2 regions of the Flintibacter porci genome follow, and region 2 is predicted to be linked to the other one. Evidence: riboswitches for the same ligand, from Rfam matches in the RefSeq annotation. Region 2 holds a riboswitch; the other holds the start of a gene.
What was found. Region 2 has a riboswitch for lysine ahead of asd (aspartate-semialdehyde dehydrogenase). Riboswitches for the same ligand answer to the same signal wherever they lie in the genome.
Positions count from the first base shown of each region.

Region 1: linked by a shared signal. The riboswitch ahead of ACEVJL_RS07190 (Na+/H+ antiporter NhaC family protein) and the one ahead of asd (aspartate-semialdehyde dehydrogenase) in region 2 are both predicted to bind lysine.

Region 1 covers NZ_JBHEVB010000005.1:179,922-191,575, forward strand. Annotated here, with positions in the region: gene ACEVJL_RS07155 (acyl-CoA dehydratase activase) at 1-1,673, opposite strand, end outside; gene ACEVJL_RS07160 (M56 family metallopeptidase) at 1,942-4,203, opposite strand; gene ACEVJL_RS07165 (BlaI/MecI/CopY family transcriptional regulator) at 4,200-4,571, opposite strand; gene ACEVJL_RS07170 (alpha-hydroxy-acid oxidizing protein) at 4,692-5,711, opposite strand; gene ACEVJL_RS07175 (alpha/beta hydrolase) at 5,766-6,701, opposite strand; gene ACEVJL_RS07180 (hypothetical protein) at 6,777-7,391, opposite strand; gene ACEVJL_RS07185 (PaaI family thioesterase) at 7,525-7,941, shown strand; lysine riboswitch at 8,018-8,185, shown strand; gene ACEVJL_RS07190 (Na+/H+ antiporter NhaC family protein) at 8,346-10,100, shown strand; gene ACEVJL_RS07195 (hypothetical protein) at 10,158-10,340, opposite strand; gene ACEVJL_RS07200 (ABC-2 transporter permease) at 10,425-11,072, opposite strand; gene ACEVJL_RS07205 (ABC transporter ATP-binding protein) at 11,069-11,654, opposite strand, start outside.
Region 2 covers NZ_JBHEVB010000002.1:7,621-19,274, reverse strand. Annotated here, with positions in the region: gene dapB (4-hydroxy-tetrahydrodipicolinate reductase) at 470-1,225, opposite strand; gene dapA (4-hydroxy-tetrahydrodipicolinate synthase) at 1,236-2,126, opposite strand; gene asd (aspartate-semialdehyde dehydrogenase) at 2,203-3,291, opposite strand; lysine riboswitch at 3,472-3,657, opposite strand; gene ACEVJL_RS01970 (SpoIID/LytB domain-containing protein) at 3,736-5,454, shown strand; gene queA (tRNA preQ1(34) S-adenosylmethionine ribosyltransferase-isomerase QueA) at 5,489-6,514, shown strand; gene tgt (tRNA guanosine(34) transglycosylase Tgt) at 6,531-7,670, shown strand; gene yajC (preprotein translocase subunit YajC) at 7,784-8,062, shown strand; gene ACEVJL_RS01950 (TIGR04086 family membrane protein) at 8,137-8,562, shown strand; gene scfA (six-cysteine ranthipeptide SCIFF) at 8,628-8,768, shown strand; gene scfB (thioether cross-link-forming SCIFF peptide maturase) at 8,870-10,285, shown strand; gene ACEVJL_RS01935 (stage II sporulation protein M) at 10,585-11,199, shown strand; gene xerD (site-specific tyrosine recombinase XerD) at 11,238-11,654, shown strand, end outside.

The sequences.
Region 1 (11,654 bases), on a different contig from region 2:
GGGCGGGTCACATCCCGGCCCAGCTCCTGCTCAAAAGCCCGGAGCACCGCGTCGTTGTGGAAGGTGCCGCCCTGGACCACGATGTGCTTGCCCAGGTCATCGGCACTGGCAGCCCGGATGACCTTGTAAATGGCGTTCTTGACGATGGAGATGGACAGGCCTGCAGAGATGTCCTCCACGCTGGCGCCGTCCTTCTGGGCCTGCTTGACACTGGAGTTCATAAATACGGTGCAGCGGGAGCCCAGATTGACCGGGTGCTGGGCAAACAGGCCCAGCTTGGCAAAGTCGGCGATGGAGTAGCCCAGGGCCTTGGCGAAGGTCTCAATAAAGGAACCGCAGCCGGAGGAGCAGGCCTCGTTGAGCATGATGGAGTCCACCGCGCCGTTGCGGATCTTAAAGCACTTCATGTCCTGGCCGCCGATGTCGATGATAAAGTCCACATCGGGGTTGAAGTGGGCGGCGGCTTTGTAGTGGGCCACCGTCTCCACCAGGCCAAGGTCGCAGTTGAAGGCGTTTTTGATGAGGTCCTCGCCGTAGCCGGTGACGGCCGCGCCCTTGATCTCAATGCGGTCGCCGCACAGCTGGTAGATCTGCTTCAGCTGGGGAAGAACGACCGAGACGGGGTTGCCCTGGTTGGACTGATAATAGGTGTACAGCAGGCCGCCGTCCTCGGTGATGAGGGCCAGCTTGGTGGTGGTAGAGCCTGCGTCAATGCCCAGCCAGGCAGGACCTTCATAGGTCTTGATGTCCACCTCGGGGGGGCGCTTGGCGTTGTGCCGGGCGCAGAAGGCACCGTACTCGGTCACGTCCTGGAACAGGGGGGGCATGGTGTCCACCAGGGTGGTGGTGTCCACGCTCTCCTCCAGCTTTTTCAGGGCGTCCTCAAAGAGAATGGGCTCATAGTCGGTAGCGCACAGGGCCGCGCCCATGGCAGCAAAGCAGTCGCCGTCTTCGGGGAAGATGGCGTGCTCCTCGTCCAGCTTCAGAGTCTCCACAAAGCGCTGCCGCAGGCCCATGAGGAAGTGGAGAGGGCCACCCAGGAAGACGATCTTGCCCTTCAGCTCCCGGCCCTGGGTCAGGCCGGCCACCGTCTGATCCACTACCGCCTGGAAGATGGAGGCGGCAACGTCCTCTTTCCGGCCGCCCTGGTTCAGGATGGGCTGGATGTCGCTCTTGGCGAACACGCCGCAGCGGGAGGCGATGGGGTAGATCTTCTCGTGCTTCAAAGACAGCTCATCCAGCTCGTTGACGGAGACGTTCATCAGGGTAGCCATCTGGTCGATGAAGGCGCCGGTGCCGCCGGCACAGGAGCCGTTCATTCGTTCCTCCAGCGCTCCGCCGAAGAAGATGATCTTGGCATCCTCGCCGCCCAGCTCGATGACAGCGTCGGTGTCGGGGATGTATGTATTCACCGCAGCGGCGGTGGCGTAGACCTCCTGGACAAAGTCGATGCCCGAGGCGTTGGCCACGCCCAGTCCGGCCGAGCCGGTGATGACCAGCTTTACCTGCTTGCCCTGGAGCATCTCCTGGATGGAGTGTAAGGTCTCGCAGGCACGCTCACGGGTCTTGGAGTAGTGCCGCTCATAGGAGCGGAACAGCAGCTTATTTTGTTCATCCAGCACCACCACTTTAACCGTGGTGGAGCCGATGTCGATTCCGATGCGCAGACTCATATGAAAAAAGCTCCTGACATGCATTCTAAATTCTAAATTGAACCGATTTCGATCGTTACTTATGATACTTCCCCAAGGGGGAAAAAACAACGATTTTAACGCTTTCTTAACGCGCGGAAAGGGAGGAAATACGCCGTTTTAACGGTCGAAAATTGTGCATTTCTGCCTTGGAAGAACAATTTTTAATGAAATAAAGTAAAAAAGTAAATTGGCGGAATGCACAAAAAACCCCCGGCGGCACGATGCCGCCGGGGGTCCTTACAGGCCGTTAGCCTTTCAAGCCCAGCAGGAGGGCTGCGTATTCACCCAGGGAGAGCTGGGATTGGGTGTGGGACGCATAACTCTCCGGGTCCAGGGGGAAGTCGTTGGTTGTGGTAACATATTGGGCAACTTTTCCATTTTGTTCCACGGTGATCAGGTGGTGATAGGTGCTGTCCGGGTGGTAGAGCATTTGCCCGTCAACCCAGGCGTCGCCTGTCCAGGAGATATTGGACAGATCATCTAGTGCAAAGCCGAAATCGTAGCCATAGATGTTCACCGTGCTCCCGTCGGTCTGATTATCAAAGGTTGCGAGACGTTGGAGGGCAGTGAGCTGAGCAGGCGAATCGACCGTAGGATTATCCGAGGAGCTCTGCAAGGTTACTTTTTCCTCCGACAGCACTTGATCCATGGTCTGGAGGACAGCAGGAGTGGTGACCGTGATAGCGTTTTCCGGCGGTGTCCACCACTGGCGGATCAGGTCATAGAGTTTTGGGGCCTGGAAATAAATCGTATCCTGGTCGATGCGCACGGCCACAATGGAAGGTACGGTTCCAGCACTGAGCTCCCAAAAATTCTCCTCGTCGACCTGGAGATAGACCTCCCAGAGGGAGTAGAGGTGGGGCTCCGGAGTGGGAATCAGATTGTTTGCCTCCTCCTTGAGGGTTGTTAAGATGGAATTGGCTAAGTCGGAGTCTTTTTGGTAGGGACCGCCGTAGACAGACTGGATTTGGTCCGGCTCCAGGTTCTGAAGGCGCTGTGCCTGGTCGACCATATGCGCGGTGACAGGAGTGGAGGAGGACGCATCCTCCGAGGAGACTGCGGCATTGCGCTCGCTCTGCTGCTGAGCCAGAGCGGCCAGAGCGGACTCTACTACGCCAGCGTCCTGGGAGAACACGGCCACCGGGGTGTATTTCTCTGCGTTCAGCTGGGCGGGGGTAACCAGGTAGTCGCGTCCATCCAAGTTGCAAAGGTAATAACGGGACATGCTGTTATCCGGGTTCACCAGAGCAATGGTAGAGGCAGAAAAAAGCGGCTCTGTCCAGTCGGCATCCAGTGTGGAAGGATCAGGGGCTTTGGCCTGACTCAGCAGTGTTTTTGCTTCCTGCAAAAGATCTGCATCGGCAATCGCATCCGGGTAAGCTGCGCTGGAGTAAAGAGGGGGAGAATACCGGATAGATTGAGCATTTTCGACCTGATCCCAATAGGAGGTATCGCCGTCTTGGCTGACATCCTCCGGCTGGTTTTGACTGCCTCCAAAGGTAAATACCGCCGCCAGGGCCAGCAGGACCACTGCCGCAGCGAGGGCCGTCTTTTTGGCCTTCGGGTGCTTGACCAGCTGGGCGATGCGCTCCTGGATGCTCCCCTTTCCCTCTACCATGGAGGTGGAGCAGGACAGCAGATCCTCTGGACGCAGGCTCCGCTGGGCCACCAGGGAGACCAGAGTACGGCCGTAAGGGATGCGTTCTTCATCCCCCAGGGCCTTGACTGCCCCGGCGTCGCAGGAGAGTTCCCCATCCTGCTTGGACAGTGCCACCGCCAGCCACACCAGGGGGTTATACCAGTGCAGTGCCAGAGCCAAACACCGCAGGGCAGACCAGATGTGGTCCTTTTGGCAGTAGTGGGTCAGCTCGTGGGCCAGAACATGGGCGCGGGTGGGAGAGTCTAACGTCAGCTGGGGTGTGAGATAGATGCAGGGGCGGAAGAGCCCAAACAGGCAGGGGGAGGGCAGCGATTCCACGGTATACACCGGCAGTGGGCAGTCATCCAGGTCCAGAGAAGTTCTCCTGCGGCGCAGCTTTGCATAAAAGCGCAGGTTGGAGCCCAGCAATACCAGGGCGAGGATGACCGCGCCTGCACCCCACACCCCCAGCAGAAGCTGGGCGGGGGAGAGCCATACCAGGGAAAACACCGCCCGCTGTCCGTCGGCGGAGGGCTTTACCGTCCCGGTACTGTTGGCGGTGTGGACCTGTCCCTGGTCGTTAAGATACAGATTGGGGGCCTGGCCCGCCTCCACTTCCTCCATGGAGTAGGAGGAGGGCAGAATGGGGATGGTGGTCTGGGTGAGGGAGGTGGGCTCCGGAGTCAGGTCCGCCGCTGTGGGCAGGTTGGGCATGGGAATCTGGAAGGGTACCAGCAGCCGCAGCAACACTACCCCCCACAGGGCGTACTTCACCCGGGGAGAGATGCGCCCGCCCAGCAGGCGACGCAGAGCCAGCACCGCCAAAATGAGTACCGACGAGGTCACAAACCATTGCAGCAGGGTGTTCATTGCTTTTCCGCCTCCTTCAAAATGGCATATAGGGCATCGATTTCCTCTTGACTGAGGGCTTTCTCACTGGCCATGGCGGATACCATCAGCCCCACGCTGCCCTGGTATACCCGGTCCAGAAAGGAGCGGGTCTCCCGGCGCACCGCCTTATCCCGCTCCAGGGCGGGGGTGTAGTACTTGGTGCGGCCATGTATCTCCACCGTCACCAGACCCTTGTCCTCCATGCGCCGCAGGGTGGTGATGGTGGTGCTCTTGGCCCAGCCTACCTTTTGGTGCAGGGCGGTGACAAGCTCCATCACAGTGCTGGGACTGTGCTGCCACAGGCAGTCCATCACATACCACTCGCTGTGGGTGAGAGTCTGTTCCATTCCGTCGCCTCCTATACTGGTTTACTTTGTAGACCTATTATATCCCAGCTGGTCTACAATGTCAACCAAAGGGGCAAAAAACCGGCGCGGGGAATCCCGCGCCGGTAAAAGGAGGGGCGATCAGCCCCGGAAGATCATATCGCCGGAGATCTCACTCAGGCTATGGACTCCGCACATGGCCATGGTGTCCTGGAGCTCGCCCTTGAGCTTGTCGGTGAGCACCTTCACGCCCTCAGCCTGGCCGCCGTAGACGGCGGTGACATAGGGCCGGGCCAGGATACAGGCGTCAGCGCCCAGGGCCAGAGCCTTGCACACATCCACGCCGGTACGGATGCCGCCGTCCACCAGCACCACCATCTGGCCCTTCACGGCCTGGGCGATGGCGGGCAGCACGCTGGCGGTGGCAGGGACGCCGTCCTGAACGCGGCCGCCGTGGTTGGAGACCACGATGCCGGCGGCTCCCGCCTCCAGCGCCTTCTGAGCACCCTTGACGGTCATAATGCCCTTGATGAGGAAGGGCACTTTTACGTACTCAATGATTTCCCGCAGCTCGGCCACCGTCTTGGAGCCGGCGGGGGGATTGAGGCCCTTCAGGAAGGGCAGGCCCGCCGCGTCGATGTCCATGGCGAATACCTTGGCGCCGGAGGCCTTGGCGGCGTCCAGCTTGGCATACAGGGTGTCCCGGTCCCAGGGCTTCACGGTGGGGATGCCCTTGCCGCCGTTGGCGCCGATAGCGGCGGCGGCCGCGGTAAAGACCTCAGGGTTGGTGCCGTCGCCGGTGAAGGCGGCGATGCCGGCCTGGGCGCAGGCGGGAACCAGGATGTTGTTATACTCCAGGTCGTTGTACTTGTCCCCGTAATGGAGGTTTACCGCGCCCACCGGGCCGGCAAAGACGGGCAGGTCATACTCCTGACCGAAAAAGTTGAATTTGGTGTCCACCGGGCCGTTTTCACAGATGGTGTCCATGTTGAGGCAGATCTCCTGCCAGGCCTGGTAGTTGCGCACCGCCACGGTGCCGGTTCCCTTGGAGCCGGGGCCGGGCATAGTGCTGCCGCAGGCCTTGCCGTTGCACACCGGGCAGGCCTTGCAATAGGGGCCGCTGCAGGTGCGGGCGGCGGCCAGAACTTCCTGATAGGTCACGAAAACCCCTCCTTTGTTTCTTCCCTCCGATTGTAAACCGGAGGGCGGGCTCCGTCAAGCGTTTCCGCGGTGTTCCTCCAGCCAGGAGAGCAGGTCGTCCAGCACCTCCGGGGCATTGAGCTCATGGAACATTTCGTGGCGGCCGCCGGGATAGAGGCGGAGCGTCACGTCCCGGCACCCGGCCTGGCGGAACATCTCCACTACTTTTTTTACCCCCTTGCCCATGCCGCCCACCGGGTCCTGGTCGCCGGAGAAGAAGTAAACCGGGGTGCTGGGGTCCATACGGGCCAGGTTCTCCTTTTTTGCGATATACTGAAGGCCGCCCATCATGGCCTCAAACATGGACACGGTGGACTGATACTGGCAGTAGGGATCGGCCAGGTAGGCATCCACCTGGGCCTCATCCCGGGAGATCCAGTCAGCCCCGGTGCGGTTGGGGGCGAATTTCCGGTTGTAGGCCCCCAAAGATAGCTTGTCCACCAGGGGGCTGATCCCCCGGTGACCTAGGCGGCGGCGCTCCATCCCGGCCAGCCACTTGCCCAGGGCAACCAGGGGAGCGCTCTCCTGTCCGGTGCCGGACAGGATGACCCCGGTGAGGGTGCCGGGGTAGTTGATGAGGTAGGTGCGGGTAAGGAAGGAACCCATGGAGTGGCCCAGAAGGAAGTAGGGCTGATCCGGGTACTTCTCCCCTTGGAGCTTGCGCAGGGCGGCCACGTCACGGGTCACCATGGACCAGCCGTCCTTCTCCCCGAAAAAGCCCTCCTCGCCCGGACCGGCAGTCTTGCCGTGGCCCAGGTGGTCCTCGCCGCACACCAGATAGCCGTGCTCTGCCAGAAAAGCGGCAGCCCCCTCATAGCGGCCTATATGCTCCGCAACTCCGTGGACGATTTGCACCACGCCACGGAGCGGGCCCTGGGGGACCCACTCCTGGGCGTGGATGGTGTGGACGCCGTCGCTGGACGGATAGGTAAACTCCCGCAGCTGTGCCATGTTGCTACCCTCTTTCCGGCCCGAGGGCCTGTTTTCCTTAGTTTACCCCAGGGAAAGAAGGGTAGTCAAGGTGCGTCACAACTGCTCCAACAGTGCGCGGATGCGCCCTGCACGCAGTCGGGCGGCGTGCTCCAGCTCCCGGAACAGCTCCCGCAGGCAGGGGTCGCCCGAAGTGCCTGCGGCGTAGTCGGACAACTTGGCGGCCCTCTGCTGCTCCAGCAAAAAGAGACTGCGCAGCTGCCAGGGAGCGGCTCCGGACAGGGGAACGGCCTGAGAGGCGGGGGTGTAGCGCTCCCCGGTGATGAGAAAATAGGCCGCGCACAGCCGCCGGTGGTCCTGACCCAGGCTGGGTAGGAGACTGCTGAGCAGTCGGGCGGTGCGCCCGCCGCAGCGCCGGGCGGTGCTCTGATAGGCCCGGGAGAGGGCACAGGTGTCCTCCATCAGCTGTTCCAGACAGGGGGCGTAGCTCTCGGAATCCGGGCACAGACAGGCAGGCGGGGAGGTCTGGGGGGGACAGGGCGAGACTGGGGGTGTGGGGGTCTCCGGCGTGCCGGGAGAGTCAGGGGAGAAGGCGGGGACGGTGGGCTGGATGGGGCTCAGATCCTGGTCCGGCATGACTCTGCGCCACACCCTCTGGAAGGTGTCCTGGTCAAAGGGCTCCAGCGTGAGCCCGGGTGTTTTCTGCTTCATGGTTCTGCCTCCAAACATGTGGGATTTCTCCCCATCCTATGCCGTGGAAGGGAAAAGGGAAACGCAGCCTTGCCGGGCGGGCCGGTTTGTGCTAATATGGTGTCAATTTGAGCAAATTTCAGGAGGAAGTTCCATGGAACCCTTAGAAAAAATTCAACCTATCTCCAGCGTGGTCAATCAGCCCCATCAGTTCTCCTATGAGAACGGGATCTACGTCACCAAAGTGGAGCCCGGCCGGGCAGAGGGCGTGCTGGAGGTTGGACCGGACAGCATCAACCCCCATGGCATGGTTCACGGCGGAGCGCTGGCCACCCTGGCGGACACGGTGGGAGGCAGCTGTGCCTGTGCCACCGGACGGCGCTGTGTCACCGCCGGCAGCAGCATGGAGTTTCTCCGTCCGGCCAGCGGCAAGCGCATCACCTGCATCGCCACCCCGAAAAAGGAGGGACGCACCCTGTCGGTCATCCAGGTGGAGCTGTACAACGATCAGGGCAAACTGGTGGTCACCGGCACATTTACCTTTTTCATGATGGAGAAAGTGCCCAAATAAACGGGAATTCTGGGGGAAAAACGGGAATCAGCCTTGACATTCCCCCTGGAGCATGGTAGGATACACCCAATCAAATAAAAGGGATAGAGGCGCGGTTCTCATGCGTACTCCGGGACAAGGCCAGGCAGCCGTTCCGGAGGAGAGGGTGAACCGCCGAAGGTCCCCACCGCCTGCCTGGGCGGCGGACCTGGGCCGCGGGATAAGATCCTGCGGACTGTCACTTTTGTGGAGCGCTATCCAGAGGTCCTCTTGCCGCGGTTTTCTGCGGAAAGGGGACATCCGGTTTTGCCATGGGCGCGCTTCGCGTTCATGGTTTTTTGTTGCGCAAGCGCACCGGGAGAGATGTCGTGTGTGTTGGTCGTCCCGGTGGAACTAATTTTTGGAGGGAAATGAGAACTATGAGAATGAACCGACGCTGGTTGGGCCGGATCGTGCTGGCACTGATCCTGGTTCTGACCCTGATGAGCGTGGCCTTTGCCGCCGGAGAGGGCGGAAGCCGCCCCACCGTGGAGTGCTCTGCCTGCCAGGGCTACGGCATCTGCATGGAGTGCTACGGCACCGACCCCGCCTGCGCTGTCTGTGAAGGGACCAACGTGTGCGCCACCTGCGGCGGCGAAGGTGTGGTCCCCGCGGCCAGCAACTTCTACGCTACCGCTTTTGCCCTGCTGCCCCCTGTCATCGCCATTGCCCTGGCTCTGATCACCAAGGAGGTTTACTCCTCTCTGTTTATCGGTATCCTGGTGGGCGGCCTGCTTTACTCCAACTTCTCCTTCGAGGGCACCGTCCTTCACGTCTTTGAGGACGGCATCGCTTCCGTGCTGTCCGACAGCTACAACGTGGGCATCCTGATCTTCCTGGTCATCCTGGGTTCCATGGTGTGCCTGATGAACAAGGCGGGCGGCTCCGCCGCCTTCGGACGCTGGGCCTCCGAGAACATCAAGAGCCGTGTGGGCGCGCAGCTGGCCGCCATTCTGCTGGGTGTGCTCATCTTCATCGATGACTACTTCAACTGCCTCACCGTGGGTTCCGTGATGCGTCCCATCACCGACAAGCACAACGTCTCCCGCGTGAAGCTGGCCTACCTCATCGACGCCACCGCTGCCCCCGTGTGTATCATCGCCCCCATCAGCTCCTGGGCCGCCGCAGTCTCCGGCTTCGTGGAGGACGGCCAGGGCCTGGCTCTGTTCATCAAGGCCATCCCCTATAACTTCTACGCTCTGCTGACCATCGTGATGATGATCTCCATGGTGGTTATGAAGGTGGAGTTTGGCCCCATGCTCAAGTATGAGCGCAACGCGATCAAGACCGGCGACCTGTTCTCCGGCTCCAACCCCTATGCTGGCCTCATCGAGGAGGACGCCGACGACAGCAAGGGCAAGGTCATTGACCTGGTGCTGCCCATCATTGTGCTGGTGGTCTGCTGCGTGATCGGTATGATCTACTCCGGCGGCTTCTTCTCCGGCACCACCTTTGTGGACGCCTTCTCCAACTCTGATGCCTCGGTTGGCCTGATGCTGGGCTCCGCCTTCGGCCTCATTTTCACCCTGATTTTCTACTCCATCCGCCGCTCTATGTCCTTCCGTGACATGATGGGCTGCATCCCCGAGGGCTTCAAGGCCATGGTGCCCGCCATCATGATCCTGACCTTTGCCTGGTCTCTGAAGGCCATGACCGACTCCCTGGGTGCCACCGCCTTCGTGGAGTATGTGGTCAATGAGTATGCCAAGGGCTTTGCTCTGTTCCTGCCCGCCATCGTGTTCGTCATCGGCTGCCTGCTGGCCTTTGCCACCGGCACCAGCTGGGGCACCTTCGGCATCCTGATCCCCATCACCCTGGCCATCTTCCCCCTGAACGACCCCATGGGTGTGGTCTGTGTGTCCGCCTGCATGGCCGGTGCTGTGTGCGGCGACCACTGCTCCCCCATCTCCGACACCACCATTATGGCCTCTGCCGGTGCGCAGTGTGACCACGTCAACCACGTGGCGACTCAGCTGCCCTATGCCACCGCCTGTGCCGCGATCTCCTGCTTCAGCTATGTGCTGGCCGGTCTGCTGATCCACTTCGGCGCTCCCGGTCTGCTGGCTCTGCCTGTGGGCGTTGTGCTGGTGCTGGGCTTCCTGTTCTTCATGCGTACCCACGGCGACGGTGTGGAGGACTAAGAAATATTCCATAGAATAAGGAAAGGCCCCATCCGAAAGGATGGGGCCTTTTGTTGGTTAATCGGGGATTTTCTCGGCGGCAGGGCCGCAGGGCTGGTGCTTCTTTTCCTCCTCCAGCTTCTTCTCACGCTCGGCCAGGCCCTGAAGCACCTGGATGGCGTAGTCGATAGCGGGGATGGCGCTGGCGGTGCAGTACTGCCGGACTTGCTTGAGTTCCTTGATGGCCTGATGAGCGGTCATAGAACACACTTCCTCTCCCAAATATCTCTACTCACATTGTAGCACGAAGGGGGAGCGGGGTGCAAGGGAAAACCAGCGGGCCCCTTAAAACTCTTTGTGTTCCAGGATGCGGCAGGAGATGAGATAGGACACACCCATCCCCAGCAGAGGCAGGAAGGGAAGCAGAAGAACAAATGCGATGGCGGAGGCTTCGGGGATCTGTTCCAGGAAGGAGAGCCCATCCAGCAGCCCAAGTTTAGAGGCTCCGACCAGAAGAATGATGGGCAGGAAGATGACCAGGTAGAAGTAGGGCCGGGCGCGCTCTGGTCCCAGCTTATAGGTCAGGGGAAGTAAGATGTCGCAATAGAGAAGGCCCAGGCCCAGAGAGACCATGACCGTCATGCAGTTTTCCACCAGCTTGGAGTCATGAAAAGCCAGGGACAAGATCAGGCAGGTCACCAGGCCGAACAGGGCGGCAAACAGGGTGAGGATCAGAGCGAAGAGGTAGCGGGCACCCGCCACAGCCCGGCGGCTCAGAGGCAGAGAGAAGGCGTACCGGTCCCACTTGGACAGCTCATCATAGGAGAAGGCACTCAGGGGCAGCATCATAATGATGATCTGTACCATGGCGGTGATGAATGAGATCGGAAAAATCCCTAAGGCCGCCATGACAAAATAAAACAGCAGAAACAGAATGTAAGTTTTGATGGATTTCCGCATGACCAGAAAATCCTTGACGATGAGGCCGGTCATACTGACTCCCCCTTTCCAATGAAGAGCATGATATCCTCCAGGGAGATGGGCTCCACCATCAGCTGGGTGTATTTTTTACGGAAGGCGGCCCGGTCACTCACCAGAGCCTCGCAGCCGTAGGAGCCCTTCCGCACCCGAACCAGGTCCTTGGAATCAACGGTCAGCAGGTCGGCGGCGGTACAGCCCAGGCGGCCGTAGCTGTCCTGAATCACGTCTTTGGCCTCCGAGAGGACCACCTTCCCCTGGTGGAGATAGGTGATGTAGTCGGCAACCTTCTCCAGGTCGCTGGTGATGTGGCTGGAGATGAGAATGGAGTGCTCCTCGTCCTGGATAAAGTTGAGAAACTCGTCCAGGATCTCATCCCGCACCACCGGGTCCAGTCCGGCAGTGGCCTCGTCCAGAATCAGCAGCTTGGGGTGGTGGGCCAGTGCGGCGGCCAGGGACAACTTCATCTTCATGCCCCGGGAGAACTCCTTGACATATTTGCCCTCGGGCAGCTGAAACTTGTTCAGGCAGGAGGCAAAGAGCGCTTTATCCCAATTCTCATAGACCCGGGAGAGAATGGTGTGGATGTCTGTGGGG
Region 2 (11,654 bases):
TGCAAAGCTTCGCTTTGCCTCTCGCCCGTAGGCAAAGGATGTGTAGGAAAAGCTCCACCCCTCGCCTGTACGTTACCCTGGCTCCACTGAACCAGGCGGGGTTCGTACAGCGCAGTTGGAAATCAAATTTCAGACCAGGCAGAGCCCAGTGGCCCGAGGCAAAAGGGACCAGGGATCATTTTTTGCGCGCCGGATGAGATTGCCAGGGCTACAGGAAGGTATCCTCCGTAAACAGGGGTCCGGGGCCGACTCCCCCTGTCAGGGGGAGATGGCCCGAAGGGCCAGAGGGGGTAGGGAAGGCGACTTTGAGCGCCCGCTACGCGAAGGCGCTCATCGGAGCCATCCCCGGCGGCGTTTTGCCTACTTTGCCGCCGGGGGCAAAGTAGGCCGCCCCGCAGGGAGGAACCGTCTCTACATAGAAGAACGGCCATGGCAGAAACCATGACCGTTCAATAATAGCAAAGGGGAATTACTTCACAAGCTGGCTCATGTCATACAGACCAGGCGCCTGAACCGTAGACATAAACTTGGCGGCTTCCACCGCGCCCTGGGCGAAGATATCGCGGGACAGGGCGGTGTGCTTGATCTCCATGATCTCGTCGTGGCCGGCAAAGATGATCTCGTGCTCGCCCACGATAGTACCGCCGCGAACCGCGGAGATGCCGATCTCCTTCTTATCCCGGGGATGGCGCACGCTGTGGCGTTCAAAGACGTACTCCGTCTCGTGGCCGCAGCTGCTGGCGGCGGCATCGGCGATCATCAGAGCGGTGCCGGAAGGGGCGTCCACCTTGCGGCGGTGGTGCCGCTCCACGATCTCAATGTCGTAGCTGTCGCCCAGTACAGAGGCGGCCTTCTTCACCAGCTCCAGCAGCACATTGATGCCAAGGGACATGTTGGCAGAGCGGAAAATGGGTACCTTCTGAGCAGCGGCGCCGATCTGAGCCACCTGCTCCGGGGTGTAGCCGGTGGTGGCCAGCACCAGGGGGGTGCCGGTGGCCTGGGCGAAATCCAGCAGACCATCCAGGGCGGCGGGGGAAGAGAAGTCGATAACGGCGTCTGCCTTGCCGGTAAACTGAGCGGGGGAGGAATAAACGGGGAAGTCTCCGTCGTTGGAGCCCAGCACGTCAAAGCCGGCGACCACCTCAACCTGAGAATCGGCGGCGCACAGGGACTCTACGACCCGGCCCATATGTCCGTTGCAGCCGGAAATGATTATCTTCAGCATGGCAGGCTCCTTACTTCAGCAATCCAGCCCGCTCCATGGCGGCCTTCAGCACAGCCTTGTTCTTCTCGGCCATCTCGCACAGGGGCAGACGCACCGGGCCGGCCTCCATGCCCATCATGTTCAGGGCTTCCTTGACGGGGATGGGGTTGACCTCGCAGAACAGGGCATCAATAAGATCCATGTACTCAATCTGCAGCTTGGAGGCGGCCTCGAAGTCGTTCTCCAGGCACAGGTGGCTCATCTTCACCATCAGCTCGGGGGCGATATTGGACACCACGGAGATAACGCCCTTGGCGCCCAGGGCCATCATGGGTACAACCTGGTCGTCGTTGCCCGACCAGACGTAGAAGTCGTCGGGGCAGATGTGGCGGGTGTGGGCCAGAAGGGAGAAGTTGCCGCTGGCCTCCTTGACGCCGTTGATCTTGGGATTCTCGGAGAGAATCTTGTAGGACTCGGCAGTGAAGGACACGCCGGTGCGGCTGGGCACGTTGTAGAGGATGATGGGCAGCTCCACACGGTCGGCGATGTACTCGTAGTGCTTGACCAGACCGGCCTGGGTACACTTATTATAATAGGGAGTGACGTGGAGCAGAGCGTCAGCGCCGGAATCCTGGGCGTGGAGGGAAAGGTAGACGGCGGCGGAGGTGTCGTTGGAACCCGCGCCGGCGATGACCTTGACCCGGTGGTTGACCTTTTCCACGCAGTAGTCCACCGCGGCAATATGCTCCCGGATGGTCATCGTGGCCGACTCACCGGTGGTGCCGCAGACACAGATAGCGTCTACACCGCCGGCGATCTGGGCCTCAATGAGGCGTCCGAAAGCGTCGTAGTTGATGGTCCCGTTGGCGTCGAAGGGGGTGGCGATGGCGACGCAGGAGCCGGTGAATACGGGAGTCCTCATAAAATCACAACCCTTTCTGGTTAAAATATAAGAAGGGAGGGGAGAGGACCTCTCCCCTCCGGATGAAGACAGTTTCTCAGCGATCCATGTAGCCCTCAGCGCACAGCAGCTCGGCCAGAAGGACCGCACCGCCGGCAGCGCCGCGCAGGGTGTTGTGGCTCAGACCCACGAACTTGTAGTCGTACTGGGTGTCCTCACGCAGACGGCCCAGGGAGATGGCCATGCCGCCCTCCAGTTCCCGGTCCAGCTTGGCCTGGGGACGGTCGGGCTCCTCGAAGTAGTGCAGGAACTGCTTGGGAGCGGAGGGGAGCTGCAGCTCCTGAGCGCGGCCCTGGAAGGCAGCCCAGTCGGCCTTGATCTGCTCGATGGTGGGCTTGCAGCCCTCCTTGAAGGAGACAAACACGGCGGCGGTGTGGCCGTCGGACACAGGCACGCGCAGGCACTGAGCGGTGATGGCGGGACCCTCGGCCTTGACGATCTTGCCGCCTTCCACCTTGCCCCACACCTTCAGGGGCTCCTGCTCACTCTTCTCTTCCTCGCCGCCGATGTAGGGGATCAGGTTATCCACCATCTCGGGCCAGCGCTCGAAGGTCTTGCCCGCACCGGAGATGGCCTGGTAGGTGCACACCAGCACCTTGTCGATGCCGTACTTCAGCAGGGGGTGCAGGGCGGGGGCGTAGGACTGGATGGAGCAGTTGGACTTTACAGCAATGAAGCCGCGCTTGGTGCCCAGACGCTGACGCTGAGAAGCGATGACCTCCAGGTGCTGGGGGTTCATCTCGGGCACCACCATGGGCACGTCGTCGGTCCAGCGGTGGGCGGAGTTGTTGGACACCACGGGGCACTCGGCCTTGGCGTAGCGTTCCTCCAGGGCGCGGATCTCGTCCTTCTTCATATCCACGGCGCAGAACACGAAGTCCACCATGCCGGCGATCTTCTCCACATCAGCGGCGGCGTCCATCACCACGATGTCCTTGGCCTCGGCGGGGATGGGGGTCTTCATGGCCCAGCGGTTGGCTACGGCGTCCTCGTAGCGCTGACCGGCAGAGCGGGGAGAGGCGGCGATGGCAGTGAGCTGGAACCAGGGATGGTTCTCCATCAGGGTGACAAACCGCTGGCCCACCATGCCGGTTCCGCCGATGATACCTACTTTATACTTTTTCATAGCATTCTACCTCCACAACAGCACAGGGTATTCTATGTCCCGCGCGTAAGATAAATGAATTGGATCCTGCCCAGATATTGGCCCGGGTAAAAAAATAAATCAGCGGCTTTTCAAGCGGCTGATTTTGTACTATAATGACGACTGTGGTTTGGACGCACCGCAGCCGGCAAAATATTCACAAAAGCAGACAGCGCTCCACCTGGGCAGCCCGCCCAGATGACAGTCACAGGGCTGTTAACCAAGCGACCAGAGCCCCCTTCCTCCGGCAGAAGGGACCCTTCGGCGGCCTTCCCTTTGGACATGGCTCAGACGGGAACCGGCTCCCTAGCCACGCTTACTCATGTCAGCCGCGCCTCTATCTTGCAGAATTTGAATTTATCCTACCATCTTTCCTGGTGGGTGTCAAGGGAGCGCATGGGAAGAATTAGAGAAATGGGGTTTACCATGAAAAGAATATTTATGCAACTTGCCGCAGTGGTTCTGGCCGTGGCCGTGGCGGTGCCGATGGCGGCCCCCGCCCGGGCCGCCCGGAACGATGAACTCACCCTGCGGGTGGGGCTCGCCTACGGCAGCAATGCCCTGGTCAGCGCCAACCTGGAGAATAACACCGGCTACGGCTCCGGGTACCGCTTTGGATATTACGACAGCGATCTGGACTTTGTGGAGCTGGGCCGTACCAGCTCCAGCGTTACCAAGCTGACCATGGTCAAGGTCCAGAATATCTGGGTCAGCGGCACCAGCTACTCCACCTCTGACAACGGGGGAGAGCTGATTGGCTGCTACCATGTACAGATGCCGGGATCCTATAACAGCTACAATGCCGCCTATTCCGAAGCGTCGGACTACTCCGACGGTTTTGTGGCCTGGATCGACGGAGCGTATCAGGTCCGGGTGGGCGCCTATGAGACCAAGGCGGAGGCCGAAAGCCGGGCCAGCAGTCTGGGCGGCACCGTGGTGGGCACCAGCTCCTATGCCGTCAACGTGACCCAGACCGGCAAAGCGAAGATCCTGTTCCAGTTTGACGGCGGTTCCTCCACGGCCCTTGGCATCATGCCCGACGTCACCGGAGCAGGGGAGACCCGCACCTGGTTCAAGGGTTACCGCTACCCCGGCGGGTTCCGCTATGAGCGGGTAAACGGGGGAAATCTCACCGTGGTGAACATCGTGGACATGGAGGACTACCTCATTGGAGTTGTGCCCTATGAGATGAGCGACAGCTGGCCTCTGGAGGCGATGAAAGCCCAGGCCGTGTGTGCCCGCAGCTATGCCTACAACTCCCTCAACCACCACAGCAGCTACCATTTTGACATCTGCAACGGCACCGACTGCCAGGTCTACTACGGCTACGGCGGCGGAAGTACCTATAACTCCAACGCCGCCCGGGCGGTAGAGGAGACCTCCGGGGTGTATGCCAAGTACAACGGCAAGGTGATCGAGACCTTCTACTCTGCCAGCCACGGCGGAGCCAGCGAGAGTGTGTATAATGTGTGGGGCTCTTCTCTGAGCACCTACCCCTATCTGTGCGGCGTGAAGGACCCCTATGAGGCCGACACCGCCTCCATGAATCCGTACTCCTCCTGGACGGTGTCCTACACCACATCGACCCTGACCCAGCGCCTGCAATCCAAAGGGTATGGTACCGGCACTTCGGTGGCCTCCCTGGACCTCACCTACTCCGATCTGGGCAACGTGATTGCCGTCAAGGTGAACTACGCCAACGGGCAGAGCAACACCTTTAAGCCAACCAACATGCGCAGTACCTTCGGCATCAGCTCCATCCGCTTCCAGGTCAACAGTTCCGGCAGCGGAAGTGGAGGGACCTCTGACGGTTCCCTGCCGGTGAATGGCTCCGGGTCTCTGCCCGAGCAGGACAGCTACTACGTCATCAGCGGCAGCGGCACGGTGGGGAAGACCGACCGGGAGGACCTGTATGCCATCTCTGGCAGCGGCAGCGTGGACTCGGTCACCTCGTCCTCCGGCGGCGGCTCCAGCGTGACAGAGGTCAACGTGGTCCATGTTACCGGCAGCAGCTACGTCTTTGAGGGCAGCGGCAACGGCCACCAGATCGGCATGAGCCAGTGGGGCGCCTACGCCATGGCCAAGCGAGGCTTTACTTACGACGAGATTATTACCTTCTATTTTCCCGGTACCACCGTGAAATAAGAATATTAGACTAGAGAGAAAGGCGAATACCACATTGAAGACCTCAGATTTTGACTTTTACCTGCCCGAGGAGCTCATCGCCCAGACCCCTCTGGAGCGGCGGGACGCCTCCCGGCTTCTCACCCTGGACAAGCACACCGGGGCAGTGGAGCACCATCATTTCTATGAGCTGCCCCAGTTCCTCCGCCCGGGGGACTGTCTGGTGCTCAACAACTCCCGGGTTATTCCAGCCCGACTCATCGGCCACCGTCCCACCGGCGGTGTGTGCGAGGTGCTGCTGCTGGTAGACAAGGGGGACAAGTGCTGGGAGTGCTTGGTGCGTCCGGGACGTAAACTGAAACCTGGCGCCCAGGTGATCTTCGGCGACGGGCAGGAGCTCACCGCCACCATCGAAAAGGAACTGGACGACGGCAAGCGCCTGGTCCGCTTTCACTATGAGGGCATTTTCCTTGAAATTCTGGAACGGCTGGGCAAGATGCCTCTGCCGCCCTACATCAAGGCGGAGCTTCAGGACAACGAGCGGTATCAGACGGTCTACTCAAAGGTGGTAGGCTCCGCCGCTGCCCCCACTGCCGGGCTCCATTTTACCCCGGAACTGCTGAAAAAAGTCCAGGAGATGGGTGTCAAGGTGTGCTACGTTACCCTCCATGTGGGCCTTGGAACCTTCCGCCCCGTGAAGGCAGAGGACATCCAGGACCACGAGATGCACTCGGAGTACTGTATGATCTCCCAGGAGACGGCGGACGTCATCAATGAGACGAAGAAAAACGGCGGTCGGGTCATCTGTGTGGGCACCACCTCCTGCCGTACCATCGAGTCCTTTGCCGCCGAGGATGGCACCATGACCGAGCGTTCCGGCTGGACCAACATCTTCATCTATCCGGGCTACCGCTTCAAGGTGCTGGATGCTCTCATCACCAACTTCCACCTGCCTGAGTCCACCCTTATTATGCTGGTGTCCGCTCTGGCAGGCCGGGAGCACGTGCTGGCGGCCTATGAGGAGGCGGTGCGGGAGCGCTACCGTTTCTTCTCCTTCGGCGATGCCATGTTTATCTCATAAATAAAGGAGTTTTTTTGTGTTTGAAGTAATCAAGCAGGAGGGCCGCGCCCGCCGGGGCGTGTTTACCTGCCCTCACGGCACGGCCCAGACCCCGGTGTTCATGAACGTAGGCACCCAGGGAGCCATCAAGGGGGCGGTATCCGCCCACGACCTGAAGGATATCGGCTGTCAGATCGAGCTGTCCAATACCTATCACCTCCACCTGCGCCCCGGCGATAAGGTGGTCAAGGAGCTGGGGGGACTTCACAAGTTTATGGACTGGGATGGCCCTATGCTCACCGACAGCGGCGGCTTCCAGGTGTTTTCCCTGGCCTCTCTGCGGAAGATCAAGGAGGAGGGCGTCCATTTCTCCTCCCACATCGACGGGCGGAAGATTTTCATGGGCCCTGAGGAGTCCATGCAGATCCAGTCCAACCTGGGCAGCGACATCGCCATGGCCTTTGACGAGTGCATTGAGAACCCCGCTCCCCGGGAGTACGTGGAGCGCTCCATTGCCCGCACCACCCGGTGGCTGGAGCGGTGCGTCATCGAGCACAAGCGGCTCAATGAGCAGCCTGACTGCGTCAATCCTGGCCAGATGCTCTTCGGCATCAACCAGGGCGGCACCTACCCCGACCTGCGTATCCGGCACATGGAGGACATCGCCAAGCTGGACTGCGACGGCTACGCCATCGGCGGCCTGGCGGTGGGAGAGCCCACCCAGGTGATGTACGACATCATCGACGCCGTGGAGCCCCACATGCCAAAGGACAAGCCCCGCTATCTCATGGGCGTGGGTACCCCCTCCAACATTATTGAGGCGGTGGCCCGGGGTGTGGACTTCTTCGACTGCGTCATGCCTGCCCGCAACGCCCGCCACGGTAAGCTCTATACCTGGAAGGGCACCATCAACATCAAAAACGAGAAGTATAAGCTGGACACCCGCCCCATTGACGAGACCTGCACCTGTCCTGCCTGCCAGCACTTCTCCCGGGCCTACCTGCGCCATCTGGTGACGGCGGGGGAGATGCTGGCCATGCGCCTGGCGGTGCTGCACAACCTGCACTTCTACAATGAGCTCATGCAGCGCATCCGGGACAGCCTGGACAACGGCACCTTTGAAGAGTTCCGGGCCACTTACTCCGGCATGCTGGACCGTCCCTGCCAGGAGGGGTAAAAAACCGGGCAAAATTGGGAAAAGGACTTGTCAACCCAGGGCAAATCCGCTATAATGACACATAACGCGTCAAGCGAACCTGCTTGGAAGAGCAAGATTTTGGAGGGAACAATATGAATTACAGTTGGATCTTAATGCTGGTGCTCATGTTCGGCATGCTGTACTTTTTCATGATCCGCCCCGAGAACAAGCGGAAGAAGGAAGCTGAGAACCTGCGCAACTCTCTGGCGGTGGGCGATGAGATCACCACCATCGGCGGCATGACCGGCACCATCTGCGCGGTAAAGGAGAACACCGTTGTCTTCGAGACCGGCGCTGACCGCGTGCGCATCGAGATCACCAAGTGGGCCGTCTCCACCAAGAACGGCCAGAGCACTCAGGCTACCCGCTGAGCACTCACCATAGCATAAAGCTGACCCTCCCCGCATAGTCTTCCACCAAGGAAGAACGCGGGGAGGGTTTTACTATGGCTGGAAAACGGGAAAAGAAGCGGGAGGATCCCATGGCGGTATGGCTGAGCACCATGTGCCGCCTGCTCAAAGGCGGTGCTCTGGCGGCGGCAACGGCGGCACTGGGATTGCTGGTGTGCGCACTGCTGGTGTCCGGCGGCGTGGTAGGGGAGAAGCTGATGGGCCGGGGCGTGCTGGCCATCTGTGTGGTGAGCAGCCTGGCCGGCGGTCTGTTGGCGGTGCGTCGCCTGGAGCGGGGCACACTGCTGGCTGGCCTGGGGGTGGGAGTCATCCTGTTCTTGCTGCTGCTGACGGCGGGATTTCTCCTCTACGAGGAGGCGTCCCTGTCCAACGGCGGGGTGCCTATTCTGGTTGCATGCTGCTGCGGAGGGGCCATTGCCGGAGTGCTGGGAGGACGGCCCAGGAAAAAACGGAAAAGATAGATTGAAATGTGATTCAAGGTATGGTATAATGTCTTCAAACCTATAAGATTTAGGAGGAGATTCCAATGAAACACATTCAGACTCTCAATGGCGCTACTCTGAAGGCCAGCGCTGCCAAGGGCGGCTGCGGCGAGTGCCAGACCTCTTGCCAGTCCGCCTGCAAGACTTCCTGCACTGTGGCCAACCAGAAGTGCGAGAACCAGTAATATAAAAAGCGGCCTGAAAGGGGCAGGCGTTTGGCCTGCCCCTTTTTATGCCCTGAGCCCCGTGAGGAGGGGAGGGGCGGCCATAGAAAGGATTTTGGATCATGGTACATACCTTTACCGCCCTGGGCCAATACCTGGCGGCGGATGTAAACAGCGGCGCGGTCCATGTGCTGGACCGTATGGGCTACGACCTGCTCTCCAAGGTAGAGGGGCCCATGGGGGAGAAGTGTCCCCAGGAGCTGAAGGATCAGCTGTCTCAGTATGATCCCCAGGAGCTGGACGAGCTGTGGGAGGAGCTGCGCGGCCTGCAAGAGCAGGGCCTGCTGTTCTCCAGCGACGACTACATTGATGCGGACAAGGCCATGGCGCTGCCTCGGCAGGCGGTGGTGAAGGCTCTGTGCCTGCACGTGTCCCACGACTGCAACCTGCGGTGTAAGTACTGCTTTGCCTCCACCGGCGACTTCGGCACCGGCCGGAAGATCATGGACTTTGAGACCGCCAAGCGTGCCATTGACTGGGTGGTGGCCAAGTCCGGCAAGCGGCGCAACATCGAGGTGGACTTCTTCGGCGGCGAGCCTCTCATGGCCATGGACACCGTGAAGAAGACCGTAGAGTACGCCCGGTCCCTGGAGAAGGAGCACGACAAGGTGTTCCGCTTCACCATTACCACCAACGGCGTGCTCCTGAACGACGAGAACATCGAGTACATCAACCGGGAGATGTCCAATGTGGTCCTCTCTCTGGACGGCCGTCCCGGCGTCAACGACCACATGCGTCCCACCGTCAACGGAAAGGGAAGCTATGAGGTCATCGTGCCCAAGTTCCAGAAGCTGGTGGCTGGCCGGGGCACCAAGGACTACTACGCCCGTGGCACCTTTACCCGGGAGAACCTGGACTTTGGCGAGGATGTCAAGCACCTGGCCTCTCTGGGCTTCCGCAGCGTGTCGGTGGAACCTGCCAGCGGTCCCCTGGACGATCCCTTCGCCATCAAGGAGGAGGATCTGCCCCAGGTCAAGGCGGAGTATGAGAAGCTGGCTGGAGAGCTCATGGGCCGTAAGGACGTGAACTTCTTCCACTTTAACGTGGATCTCAAGCAGGGCCCCTGTGTTATCAAGCGGCTGCGCGGCTGCGGTGCGGGCTGTGAATATGTTGCCATCACCCCCGACGGAGACATCTACCCCTGTCACCAGTTCGTGGGGAAGGAGGAGTACCGCATGGGCAGCGTGTATGACGGCTCCTTCAACATGGAGATCTCCGGCAAGTTTGCCGACCAGAACATCTACACCCGTCCCGCCTGCCGGGAGTGCTGGGCTCGGTTCTACTGCAGCGGCGGCTGCTCCGCTTCCAACCTGTTGGTCAACGGTGACATAAGCCAGTCCAATGAAGTGGCCTGTGAAATGGAGCGTAAGCGTCTGGAGTGCGCCATCGCCATGAAGGCCATCGCTGCGGGCATGGGTGAAAATGGAAATACAAACGGTAATTATACCGACTGTAATCAGTGCGGCGACTGCCAATAATCGGAAAAACCTTGTAATCACAAGCTTTTCAGCTCGAAAAGCGGAATAAAGCCCCAAAATTTCGGCGGAGGTCTGCGACAATGGCCTCCGCCGAAAAATTTAATTTCCGAAGTAGACATAAAGCAGTTTACATAAAAATGTTGCGAAAACGACATTTTTTGAGAAAATGCGGAAAAACACTTGCGTGAATCCTCTGTGAGGGATATATTAAGAATAAGGAAAGAAATGGCCGCAAACGCGGGACGCGCAGTCTATTTTTTTTGGCCCGCTCATAGGCTGAAACCAGAGAGGTGACAGCCATGAAGCGACGGGACATGATCGTTGATTTTCCCCGGCCCCTGGTTCCCCTGGCCACATTGAGCGCCTGTTTTCTTTTGGGCGGGGCTCTGGGCGCCGTTTTTGGGGGACTGATGAGTGAGACCAGCGCCCAGGAATTGGCCGACTATCTCAGCACCTATTTCACCCTGGCCCGGGAGGGCGGCGTGACAGTGGAGTTCTGGTCGGTAGCCTGGGAGCAGTTTCGTCTGTTAATAGCAGTCATTTTGTTGGGCCTTACTGCTCTGGGCGCAGCAGGTATCCCGTTGCTGTTCGGCGTGCGGGGGTTTCTGCTGGCGTTCTCTGTGGCGGGACTATGCCGGGTATTTGGCGCTGCGGGGCTGGTACCGGCGCTGTTCCTGTTTGGCCTGCCGGCGTTCTTCTGGGCGCCTATCCTGTTCCTGACGGGAGGGCAGTGTCTGAACGGCGCCTGGGTACTGCTGCGGCGGCTGCTGTTGGAGAGCCGGGAACCATTGCCCTTTACCTCCGCTTACTGGGGGAGACTGGGGCTGTGGGCTGCGGCAATGATGGTGTGTGTGATGCTGGAGTATCTGGCCGCGCCGGTGCTTTTAAGCGCAACGGCCAAGCTTGTGTTGTAGTGTGTTGTTTGAGAATTGAACGCGTTTGAGAGGGAGTTGTGCTTGTGTCTGAACTGCTGCACCTGTTTGAGGAGTATTTGACCACGGAGAAAAAGGCGTCGGCCAACACGGTGAGTTCCTATCTGCGGGACATGCACCAGTTTGAGACGGCCATGGCGGAGCAGGACCTGGAGTTGACGGAACTGGCGGTCCAGGATGTGGAGCTCTACGTGGACGGCTTGACCCGGAAGGGAAAGTCCGCCGCCACCGTGACCCGGTCGATTGCCTCCATCAAGTCCTTTTATAACTGCATGATTGCCTTGGGGATCATGGACCGCAATCCGGCCAAGGATGTGGTAGCCGCCAAGGTAGAGCGCAAACTGCCTCAGATCCTCACCGGCAAGGAAGTGGAACTGTTTCTGGAGCAGCCCGACTGTTCCGACCTGAAGGGCTTCCGGGACCGGGCTATGCTGGAG